DNA from 2 places in the Streptomyces sp. NPDC045287 genome. Region 2 is predicted to be linked to the other one. Evidence: riboswitches for the same ligand, from Rfam matches in the RefSeq annotation. Region 2 holds a riboswitch; the other holds the start of a gene.
What was found. Region 2 has a riboswitch for cobalamin ahead of cobN (cobaltochelatase subunit CobN). Riboswitches for the same ligand answer to the same signal wherever they lie in the genome.

Region 1: another riboswitch for cobalamin. It lies ahead of AC07D6_RS09820 (ribonucleoside-diphosphate reductase subunit alpha); the one in region 2 lies ahead of cobN (cobaltochelatase subunit CobN).

The regions. Positions count from the first base shown of each region.
Region 1 covers NZ_JBWKJG010000004.1:336,845-342,554, reverse strand. Annotated here, with positions in the region: gene AC07D6_RS09825 (ribonucleotide-diphosphate reductase subunit beta) at 1-418, opposite strand, end outside; gene AC07D6_RS09820 (ribonucleoside-diphosphate reductase subunit alpha) at 532-2,880, opposite strand; cobalamin riboswitch at 3,026-3,160, opposite strand; gene AC07D6_RS09815 (GNAT family N-acetyltransferase) at 3,193-3,735, opposite strand; gene AC07D6_RS09810 (hypothetical protein) at 3,755-4,372, opposite strand; gene mctP (monocarboxylate uptake permease MctP) at 4,511-5,710, opposite strand, start outside.
Region 2 covers NZ_JBWKJG010000008.1:19,468-25,177, reverse strand. Annotated here, with positions in the region: gene AC07D6_RS15145 (precorrin-2 C(20)-methyltransferase) at 1-958, opposite strand, end outside; gene AC07D6_RS15140 (precorrin-8X methylmutase) at 955-1,590, opposite strand; gene AC07D6_RS15135 (cobalamin biosynthesis protein CobG) at 1,587-2,846, opposite strand; cobalamin riboswitch at 2,857-2,988, shown strand; gene cobN (cobaltochelatase subunit CobN) at 3,025-5,710, shown strand, end outside.

The DNA of each region.
Region 1 (5,710 bases), on a different contig from region 2:
CCAGCCGGTCCAGCTTCTCCACCGAGTCCATCCACCGGAAGCAGAACGCGGCCTTCTCGCGGATGGACGGGATGTTCTCGACGGCGTCGAACGCGGCGGCGCGGTCGTCCGGGTCGGGGAGGTACGTGTCGAGCAGCGTCAGGTAGAACTGGACGTGCACGGCCTCCTCGAACAACTGGCGGGAGAGGTAGAGCCGGGCCTCGGGCGAGTTGATGTGCTTGTAGAGCGTCAGGACCAGGTTGTTCGCGACGATCGAGTCGCCCGTCGCGAAGAACGCCACGAGCCGGCCGATCAGGTGCTGCTCGCCGGGGGTCAGCTTCACCAGGTCCGCGACGTCCGAGTGGAGGTCGACCTCCTCGACGGTCCAGGTGTTCTTGATGGCGTCCCGGTAGCGCTCGTAGAAGTCCGGGTAGCGCATCGGACGCAGCGTCAGCTCGAAGCCCGGGTCGAGCAGCCTGGGGGTGCCGGTGCGAAGCGCCGCCGATGAGGGGCGGTGGCCGGGTGACGGGTGGGTGTCGCGGGTGGAGCTCATCACTGACAGGCCTCGCAGGACTCGGGGTTCTCAAGGGAGCAGGCGACGGCGTCGGGCTCGGACGCCTGCTGGACGGGCACGGGGGTCGCGGACGCGGCGCGGGCGATCCGCGTCGCCGGGCGGGAGCGCAGGTAGTACGTGGTCTTCAGGCCCTGCTTCCAGGCGTACGCGTACATCGACGACAGCTTGCCGATGGTCGGCGTCTCCAGGAACAGGTTCAGCGACTGCGACTGGTCCAGGAACGGCGTCCGGGCGGCGGCCATGTCGATCAGGCCGCGCTGCGGGATCTCCCACGCCGTCCGGTACAGCTCGCGCACCTCGGCCGGCACCCAGGTGAAGCCCTGCACCGAGCCGTTCGACTCGCGCAGCGCCTCGCGGGTCTGCGCGTCCCACACGCCGAGCTTCTTCAGGTCGTCCACCAGGTACGAGTTGACCTGGAGGAACTCGCCGGACAGCGTCTCGCGCTTGAACAGGTTGGAGACCTGCGGCTCGATGCACTCGTAGACCCCCGCGATGGACGCGATCGTCGCGGTCGGCGCGATCGCGAGGAGCAGCGAGTTGCGCAGGCCGACGGAGGCGACGCGCTCGCGCAGCGCCGCCCACCGCTCCGGCCAGGTCAGCTCCACGTCGTAGTGGTCGGGGTGCAGCACGCCGCGCGCCGTGCGGGTCTTGTCCCAGGCGGGCAGCGGGCCGCTGCGCTCGGCCAGGTCGGCGGACGCCTCGTACGCGGCGAGCATGATCCGCTCGGCGATCCGCGTGGACAGGGCGCGCGCCTCGGGCGAGTCGAACGGCAACCGCAGCTTGAAGAAGACGTCCTGGAGGCCCATCGCGCCCAGGCCCACCGGGCGCCAGCGGGCGTTGGACCGGCCGGCCTGCTCGGTCGGGTAGAAGTTGATGTCGACGACCCGGTCGAGGAACGTCACCGCGGTGCGGACCGTCTCGTCCAGCCGCTCCCAGTCGATGCCGTCGCCGGCGACGAACGCGCCCAGGTTCACCGAGCCCAGGTTGCAGACCGCGGTCTCCCCGTCGTCCGTGACCTCCAGGATCTCGGTGCACAGGTTCGAGGAGTGGACCGTGTGGCCCGGCTCGGCGGTCTGGTTGGCGGTGCGGTTCGCGGCGTCCTTGAACGTCATCCAGCCGTTGCCGGTCTGCGCGAGGGTCCGCATCATCCGGCCGTACAGGTCGCGGGCCGGCATCGTCTTGCGGGCCAGGCCCTTCGCCTCGGCGGCCCGGTACGCGGCGTCGAACTCCTCGCCCCACAGGTCGACCAGCTCGGGCACGTCCGACGGGGAGAACAGCGACCACGGGGCGTCGGCGTTGACGCGGCGCATGAACTCGTCCGGGATCCAGTGCGCCAGGTTCAGGTTGTGGGTGCGGCGGGCGTCCTCGCCGGTGTTGTCGCGGAGCTCCAGGAACTCCTCGATGTCGGCGTGCCAGGTCTCCAGGTAGACCGCGGCGGCGCCCTTGCGGCGACCGCCCTGGTTGACGGCGGCGACCGACGCGTCGAGCGTCTTCAGGAACGGGACGATGCCGTTGGAGTGGCCGTTGGTGCCGCGGATCAGCGAACCGCGGGCGCGGATGCGGGAGTACGACAGGCCGATGCCGCCCGCGTGCTTCGACAGCCGCGCCACCTGGTGGTAGCGGTCGTAGATGGAGTCCAGCTCGTCCTGGGGGGAGTCCAGCAGGTAGCAGGAGGACATCTGGGGGTGGCGGGTGCCCGAGTTGAACAGGGTGGGGGAGGAGGGCAGGTAGTCGAGCCGGCTCATCAGCCCGTACAGCGCCTCGACCTCGCCGAGGGCGCGCGCGGTGCCGTCCTCCGCCAGTCCGCAGGCGACGCGGAGCAGGAACTGCTGCGGGGTCTCGACGACCTTGCGGGTGATCGGGTGGCGCAGCAGGTAGCGGGAGTACAGGGTGCGCAGCCCGAAGTAGCCGAAGCGGTCGTCGGCCGCCGGGTCGATCACCGCGTCGAGCCGGTCGGCGTGGCGGGCGACGAAGTCGGCGGTCCGGTCGGCGATGAGCCCTTCGCGGTGGCCGACGGCGACCGACGCGGAGAACGCCACCGCTCCCTGGCCGGCGGCCTCGTCGGTGATCGCGCGGGCCAGCAGCCGGGCGGCGAGCCTGGAGTACGCCGGGTCCTCGGCGATCAGGCCGGCCGCCGCCTCGGTGGCGAGCTCCCGGAGTTCGGCCTCGTCCGACCCGGCGTGCCGGCCGCGCAGGGCGGCGGCGGCGACCCGGCCGGGGTCGGTGTCGGGAAGGTCCGCGGTGAGGTCGGTCAGGGTCCGCAGCAACGCGGTCCCGGGAGCGTCGGCTTCGGTGGCTGAGGCCGGATCCGCTGGCGCGATGGTCACGTGGGGGCTCTCCCTCGCTCGGCTCGGGGCCGCACGGCGGGGAGGCGGGAAGCGGGCGCACCCCGCCCCTGGGCACGGGGGCGTGCGTGACCGCGTCCGCCGGCCCACTCCGCGAGGCCCGGACGTCTGGGCACCCGGGCCGGACGGTCCGGGTGCGCTGTCGGCAGGTCGTCGGACTTGTGGGGTACGCGAAGGGCACACCGGTACACCGTTGCGGGACAGTTCCGGACTCGCACCGGATTCCCCTGCTACGACAGCGAGCACGAGCATACATGTGGGGGGCGCGGGATACGGCACCCCCCACATGTTGTGTCAGAGTGTCAGCTCGTACGCGAGGAGGGGCAGACCGGGCAGGGGCTCCCAGTCCCGCTGCGGGGCCCTGGCGAAGCCCATCCGGTCGTACAGCCGCCGGGCGCCGCGGGCCTGCGGGACGACCGACAGGACGAGCCGCGCGCAGCCGTCGACCGCGCGTGCCCGGTCGGCGCACGCCCGTACGAGCGCCTCGCCCACGCCCCGTCCGCGCGCCGCGCCGGACACGGCGAGCACCCGGAACTCGGCCTCGTCCGGTCCCGCGATGTCCGCCCACGGGCTGCCGCCGGACGGGACGAACGTCACGCCGCCCAGGAGCGTGCCGTCCGGGTCGACGGCGACGAGCACCTCGGCCTCGGCGGCCCGGCGCGGCACGTCGCGCAGCAGGTCGAGGTAGGGGTCGTCGGCCCCGTACTGGAGCAGCCCGCCGTCGAGGTAGGCGCGGGCGCTGATCTCGCCCAGGGCGCGGTGCTCGGCGGGGCGTACGGGGCGGATGGCGAAGTCGGTGGTGCTCGGTGCGGCGGGTGGGGTCCAAGTGGCGTCCATGGGACCCAGTGTGGCGGGATCAGCCGCTCGCGCCCACGTCGTTTCGGGGCGCCCCGTCGCCCACGGGCGGCAGGTCGCCGCGTTCGACGGGCTCCCCGGCGCCGGGCCGGAGCTCGGGCAGGACCGCGTCCAGCTCCTCGTCGGAGGCGCGGTGCGCCCGCTCGGCGGCGCCGCGCAACGTGTCGCGGTCGACGGAGCGGTCGGCGCTGACCCGGACGCGCAGCCCGTTCTCGGCGCGCACGTACGCGTGGGCGCCGTCCGAGGCGCGGTACCAGCCCGCGCCGTCCTTCTCGCAGGGGGTGCCGGCGGGGCCGGTGGCCGAAACCGCGGGGAGCTCCGCGCAGCTCGCCGCGTCGACCCCGCCGCGCTCGACGGCGAGGGTGATCGCGCCGCCGCCCGGGGAGACGTACGTGGCGGAGAAGCCGTCGTCGCCGAGGACGCCCACGGACTGCTCGGCCAGGTCGAAGCCGTCCGCCTCCGTCACGTACACGTGCTCGGGCCGGGTCTGCAGGGCGGCGGCGCGGGCCTCCAGTCCGGCCCGGTCGGGCACGTCCGCACCGGCCGTCCGCGTGCCGCAGGCGGCGAGGAGGAGCAGCAGGGCCAGGGCGGCCGGAGGGGGAGCGGGGCGGCGTCTCATGCGCCCATCCTCGCCCACCCCGCCCCGCGGAACGTGAGGGGCCCCGCACCACCCCGGCGGGGCGGTGCGGGGCCCTTGGGGGCCGCCGGGCCGCGCGGGTGGGGAGGGCGGGGCCTCCGGGCGCGGCGGGCCGGGGGGTCAGTGGCCGGTTCCCACCTTGGGCAGTTCGGGGCTGACCCCGGGGTCGCCGGAGTCGGCGGTGTAGTCGGACGCCGTCGTCTCGTCGACGCCCTCCGGGGCCTTCACCGCCCGCAGCACGAACGTGAGGACGACCGTGACCAGCAGGTTCAGCACGAACGCGGTGAGGCCGATGTAGCCGATCTCGCCGATGCCGGGGATCTCCGCCGACGAGCCGCCGAAGTGCTTCTGCGTGGGGCTCGCCACGTTGTACGCGGTCCACGTGCCGTACACCATGCCGACCGCCCAGCCGCCCAGCAGCGCCCAGCGGTGGAACCAGCGGGTGAACAGGCCGATGACCAGCGCGGGGAAGGTCTGGAGGATCCAGATGCCGCCCAGGAGCTGGAAGTTGATGGCGACCGTCTTGTCCATCGTCAGGACGAAGGCGAGGGCGCCCACCTTCACCAGCAGCGACACCAGCTTGGACACCTTGGTCTCCTGCTCCGGGGTGGCGTCCGGCTTCAGGAAGTCCTTGTAGATGTTGCGGGTGAAGAGGTTCGCCGCGGCGATGGACATGATGGCGGCCGGGACGAGCGCGCCGATGCCGATCGCGGCGAAGGCCACGCCCGTGAACCAGTCCGGGAACATGTCCTCGAACAACTGGGGGATGGCCAGCTGGCCGTTCTGCACCTTGATGCCGGCGGCGATCGCCATGAACCCGAGGAGCGCGAGCAGGCCGAGCATCAGCGAGTACAGCGGCAGGATCGTCGTGTTGCGGCGGATCACGTCACGGCTGCCGGACGACAGGGTGGCCGTGATCGAGTGCGGGTACATGAACAGCGCCAGCGCCGAGCCGAGCGCCAGCGTGGCGTACGTCCACTGGGCCCCCTCGCCCGGCACGAGCGCGCCGCGCGGCTTGTCGGTCGCCGGGTTGACCTGCGCGAAGGCGTCGCCGGCGGCGCCGAAGATCGCGTCGAACCCGCCCAGCTTGATGGGGATGTAGATGATGGCGACCGCGATGACCAGGTAGATCAGCGTGTCCTTGACGAACGCGATCAGCGCGGGGGCGCGCAGCCCGGAGGAGTACGTGTACGCCGCGAGCACGCCGAAGGCGAGGAGCAGCGGCAGGTCCTTGATGAACCAGTGCGTCGACTCGCCGCCGCCGAGGCCCATGACGTCCAGCACGGCCTGGATGCCGACGAGCTGGAGCGCGATGTACGG
Region 2 (5,710 bases):
CGCGGGTCTCCGGCGTCAGCCACTGCGGGCCCGCCGGGCCGGTGCCGACGACCACCACCTCGCCCCGCTCGGGCACGGCCGGGCCCGTGTCGACGCGGGACGGCAGCACCGCCACCGAGAAGTACGGCACCGTGTCCGGGTCCACGTCCGCGAACGCCGCCGTGCGCCGGCCCTCCATCGTGGCGCGTTCCACGTAGTGGGCGTCCGCCAGCCGGTCCGTGCGCTCCAGGGCGCGGCGCACCGCCGGGAACGTCCGGCCCAGCTTCATCACCACCGCCGAGTCGGTCGCCGCGAGGCGGGCCGTCAGCTCGTCCTCCGGCAGCGTGCCGGGGATGATCGTCAAGACCTCCTCGGCCTCCACCAGCGGCTTGCCGATGGTCGCCGCGGCGGCGCTGACGGAGGTGACGCCGGGGACGACCTCCGTCTCGTAGCGGTGTGCGAGGCGCTTGTGCATGTGCTGGTACGAGCCGTAGAACAGCGGGTCGCCCTCGGCGAGCACCGCCACCGTCCGGCCCGCGTCGAGGTGGGCGGCGAGCCGTGCCGACGCCTCCTCGTAGAAGTCGTTCAGCGCGCCCCGGTAGCCGCCGGGGTGGTCCGTCGTCTCCACGGTGAGCGGGTACATCAGCCGCTCCTCGACGTGGTCCTCGCGGATGTGCTTCGCCGCGATGGACCGGGCGATGGACCGGCCGTGCCGGGCACAGTGGTACGCGACGACGTCCGCCTCCGCGATGGCCTCCACCGCGCGCAGGGTCATCAGCGACGGGTCGCCGGGGCCGAGGCCGACGCCGTACAGCTTGCCCGCGCCCGCGCCCGTGCCGGTCTCCGTGCCCGTGCCGGTCTCCGTGCCCGTGCCGGTCTCCGTGTCCGCGCCGGTCTCCGTGCCCGTGCCGGTCTCCGTGCCCGTGCCGGTCTCCGTGTCCGCGCCGGTGACTGTTTCACGTGAAACGTGCGTGCTCATTCCGCCTCGCTCGCGATCGCGTTGACCGCCGCGGCCGCCATGGCGCTGCCCCCGCGCCTGCCCCGTACGACGATGTGGTCCAGGTCCGAGGCGGCCAGCGCGTCCTTGGACTCGGCCGCACCGATGAAGCCGACCGGTATGCCGAGCACCGCCGCCGGGCGGGGGGCGCCGTCCCGGACCATCTCCAGCAGCCGGAACAGGGCGGTGGGTGCGTTGCCGATCGCCACGACCGAGCCCTCCAGGCGGTCGCGCCACAGCTCCAGGGCGGCCGCGCTGCGGGTCGTGCCCAGCTCGGCGGCGAGATCGGGCACGGACGGGTCGGAGAGGGTGCAGACCACCTCGTTGTCGGCGGGGAGCCGCTTGCGGGTGACGCCGCTCGCGACCATCTGCGCGTCGCACAGGATCGGCGCGCCGGAGCGGAGCGCGGCGCGGGCGCGGGAGACGACCTCCGGCGTGTAGGCGAGGTCGCGGACGAGATCGACCATGCCGCAGGCGTGGATCATCCGCACGGCGACCTGGCTGACGTCGGCGGGCAGCCCCGCGAGATCCGCCTCGGCGCGGATCGTGGCAAAGGACTGGCGGTAGATCTCCGCGCCGTCCTTCTCGTAGTCGAACACTGTGCTCCCGCTCATCTCTGTGCCTGTGCGTCGTCGTTGTCTCGTCGTGCCGTCCGTACGGTGATGCCGTACGTGCCGTCGCCGGTGGCCAGTACGTCCACCCAGTCGCCCTGCGGGTGGCCGCAGCGGCGGTCGCAGCCGGACCAGTGCACGGGCAGCCCCCGGACCGCCGCGTCGTCCAGCGGCCGGGCGTCCGCCCGTACGTCGGCCAGGGCCTTGCCGCAGCCGGGCCGCCCCGTGCAGGCGCTCACCGTCAGCCAGGGCGACCCGGGGCGGGTGAGGAACCCGGCCCGGTCCAGCGCCGCGAGCCGCTCCTTCGCCGCCGCGCGGCCGGGCAGGCCCGCCACGACGAACCCGCGCCACGGCGTCACCCGCACCTCGCCCCCGGGCCCCGGCGCCAGGGCCCGGAACTGCTCGGCGGTGATCCGGCCCAGGGGCGCCACGACCGACACGGCACGGTCACCGACCACACCCGGCTCCGGCGGCGCCGCCACCGGCACCGCACCCGGCGAGGCGGCGGAGGCGGCCACCCCCGCACCCGCCAGACGCTCCGTCACGGCCACCTCCAGGGGCCGGTCGTCCGGCAGTTCGGCCACCCGCCAGGCACCCGTGCCGGCCTCCCGGGCAACGGCCAGGAACGCCTCGGCCGCCGCCAGCGCGGCCGACGGCGCGTCGCCCGCGGCCACCCGCCAGGACAGGTCCCCGATCCGTACCAGAGCGCACCCGCCCGGCTCTGCGAGCAACGTCACATCACCGCCCAGCCCGGCCACGTCCCCGCGCCCGTCGTCCACGGCGAACAGGAAGCGTCCCGACAGGGCGGTCGTCCACGCCCGCGCGCACAGCAGCGCGTCCAGCTCCCGCGCCCACGCCTGGGCGTCCCCGTGGGACCGTCCGTCCAGTCCGCAGAGGGGCGACACCACCATGTTCCGCACGCGTTCGTGCGCCGCCGAGGGCAGCAGCCCGGCCTCGCCGAGCAGCTCCGCGAGGGCGAGCCCGCAGTCGTCGGGCAGGCCGCGCAGGTCGAGGTTGCCGCGCGAGGTGACACCGAGCCGGCCGTCGCCCAGCCGCTCCGCTGCCCCGGCCAGCACGGCCACCTGGTGGGCCGTCAGGACGCCGGTGGGCAGCCGCAGCCGGGCGAGTCCGCCGTCGTCCGCCCGGTGCAGCCGCAGGGCGCCGGGGCACGCGTCGGCACGGTCGCGGACACGGTCCCGTATGTGGGATTCGCCCCCGTTCCGGGGCTTTGATGGGCTGGGCGGCATGGCGGCGAGCATACGCGCAGCCTCTACTATGCAGACGGCACAGGGTCCCAGGACCCTAGGGAGGAAGCACGGTGCGAATCCGGCGCGGTCCCGCCACTGTGAGCAGGGCCCCCGGGGTCCCGCGAGTCAGGAACTCCCGCCACCCACGACCACCCGGGGCGAGGACACCCCGAGGAAGGCCCGGCACGCCGTGATCCTGCTGCTGTCGCACTCCGACACCGACCTGCTGAGCGCCCGCGCGGCCGGAGGCCCGGTCGAGTACCGGTTCGCCAACCCCGCACGCCTCCCCATCGACGAGCTGCCCGGCCTCCTCGACGGCGCCGACCTCGTCGTCGTACGCCTCCTCGGCGGACTGCGCGCCTGGGAGGAGGGCATCGACCTGCTCCGCGCCCAGGACCGCCCCGTCGTCTTCCTCACCGGCGAACAGGCGCCCGACGCACAGCTCATGGAGGCGTCCACCGTCCCCATCGGCGTCGCCACCGAGGCCCACGCCTACCTCGCCCACGGCGGCCCGGACAACCTGGAGCAGCTCGCCCGGTTCCTGTCCGACACGGTCCTCCTCACCGGCCACGGCTTCGACCCGCCGGCCGCCGCCCCCACCTGGGGCCCCCTGGAGCGCACCCCCCGTGCCACCGACGGCCCGACCGTCGCCGTGCTCTACTACCGCGCCCACCACATGAGCGGCAACACCGCCTTCGTCGGCGCCCTGTGCGACGCCATCGAGGACGCCGGCGGACGCGCCCTCCCCCTGTACGTCGCCTCCCTGCGCGCCCCCGAGCCCGAGCTGCTCGACCGGCTGCGCGGCGCCGACGCCGTCGTCACCACCGTCCTCGCCGCCGGCGGCACCAAGCCCGCCGAGGCCCAGGCCGGCGGGGACGAGGAGGCGTGGGATGCGGGCGCGCTCGCCTCCCTCGACGTGCCCGTCCTCCAGGCGCTGTGCCTCACCGGTTCGCGCGCCGACTGGGAGGGGAACGACGAGGGCCTGTCCCCGCTCGACGCGGCCAGCCAGGTCGCCGTACCCGAGTTCGACGGGCGGCTCATCACCGTCCCGTTCTCCTTCAAGGAGATCGACGAGGACGGCCTGCCCGCGTACGTCCCCGACGCCGAGCGCGCGGCCCGCGTCGCCGGGATCGCCGTCCGCCACGCCCGGCTCCGGCACATCCCCAACGCCGAGAAGCGCCTGGCGCTGGTCCTCTCCGCGTACCCGACGAAGCACTCCCGCATCGGCAACGCCGTCGGCCTCGACACGCCCGCTTCCGCCGTCGCCCTGCTGCGCCGGCTGCGCGAGGAGGGGTACGACTTCGGCGACGAGGACGTGCCGGGCCTCGCGTCCGGCGACGGCGACGAGCTGATCTACGCCCTCATCGAGGCGGGCGGTCACGACCAGGACTGGCTCACCGAGGAGCAACTGGCCCGCAACCCGGTCCGCATCCCGGCCGCCGACTACCGGCGCTGGTTCGCGACGCTGCCGGAGGAGCTGCGCTCGGCCGTCGAGGAGCACTGGGGCCCGCCGCCCGGCGAGATGTTCCTCGACCGGTCCCGCAACCCCGAGGGCGACATCGTCCTCGCCGCGCTGCGCCGGGGGAACCTGCTCGTCCTCATCCAGCCGCCGCGCGGCTTCGGCGAGAACCCGATCGCGATCTACCACGACCCGGACCTGCCGCCGTCCCACCACTACCTGGCCGCCTACCGGTGGATCGCCACACCCGCGTCCGACGGCGGTTTCGGCGCGGACGCCATGGTCCACCTCGGCAAGCACGGCAACCTGGAGTGGCTGCCCGGCAAGAACGCCGGCCTGTCCGCCGCGTGCGGCCCCGACGCGGCCCTCGGCGACCTGCCGCTGATCTACCCGTTCCTCGTCAACGACCCCGGCGAGGGCACCCAGGCCAAGCGCCGCGCCCACGCCACGCTCGTCGACCACCTCGTACCGCCGATGGCCCGCGCCGACTCCTACGGCGACATCGCGCGGCTGGAGCAACTGCTCGACGAGTACGCGCAGATCTCCTCCATGGACCCGGCGAAGCTCCCCGCGATCCGCGCGCAGATCTGGACCCTCATCCAGGCCGCCCGCCTCGACCACGACCTCGGCCTGGAGGACCGGCCCGACGACGACGGGTTCGACGACTTCCTCCTGCACGTCGACGGCTGGCTGTGCGAGGTGAAGGACGCCCAGATCCGCGACGGCCTGCACGTCCTCGGCACCGCCCCGACCGGCCCCGAGCGGGTCAACCTGGTCCTGTCCATCCTCCGCGCCCGCCAGATCTGGGGCGGTACGCAGGCGCTGCCCGGGTTGCGCGAGGCGCTCGGCCTGGACGAGTCCGCCGCGACCCGCACCACCGCCGACGAGGCGGAGGCGAAGGCCCGCGCCCTCGTCGAGGCCATGGAGGAGGCCGGCTGGGACCCGGCCGCGGTCGCGTCCGTGGCGGAGGGCCACGGCGAACAGGTCGCCGCCGTCCTCGACTTCGCCGCCCGCCAGGTCGTGCCGCGCCTCGCCGCGACGACCGCCGAGCTCGACCACGCGGTGCACGCCCTCAACGGCGGTTTCGTGCCGGCCGGCCCGTCCGGCTCCCCGCTGCGCGGCCTGGTCAACGTCCTGCCGACCGGCCGGAACTTCTACTCCGTCGACCCGAAGGCCGTCCCGTCGCGCCTCGCCTGGGAGACCGGGCAGGCCCTCGCCGACTCCCTCCTGGAGCGGTACCGCGCCGACAACGGCGACTGGCCCACCTCGGTCGGCCTGTCCCTGTGGGGCACCAGCGCGATGCGCACCAGCGGCGACGACGTCGCGGAGGCGCTGGCGCTGCTGGGCGTCCGCCCCGTCTGGGACGACGCCTCGCGCCGCGTCACCGGCCTGGAGCCCATCCCGCTCGCCGAGCTGG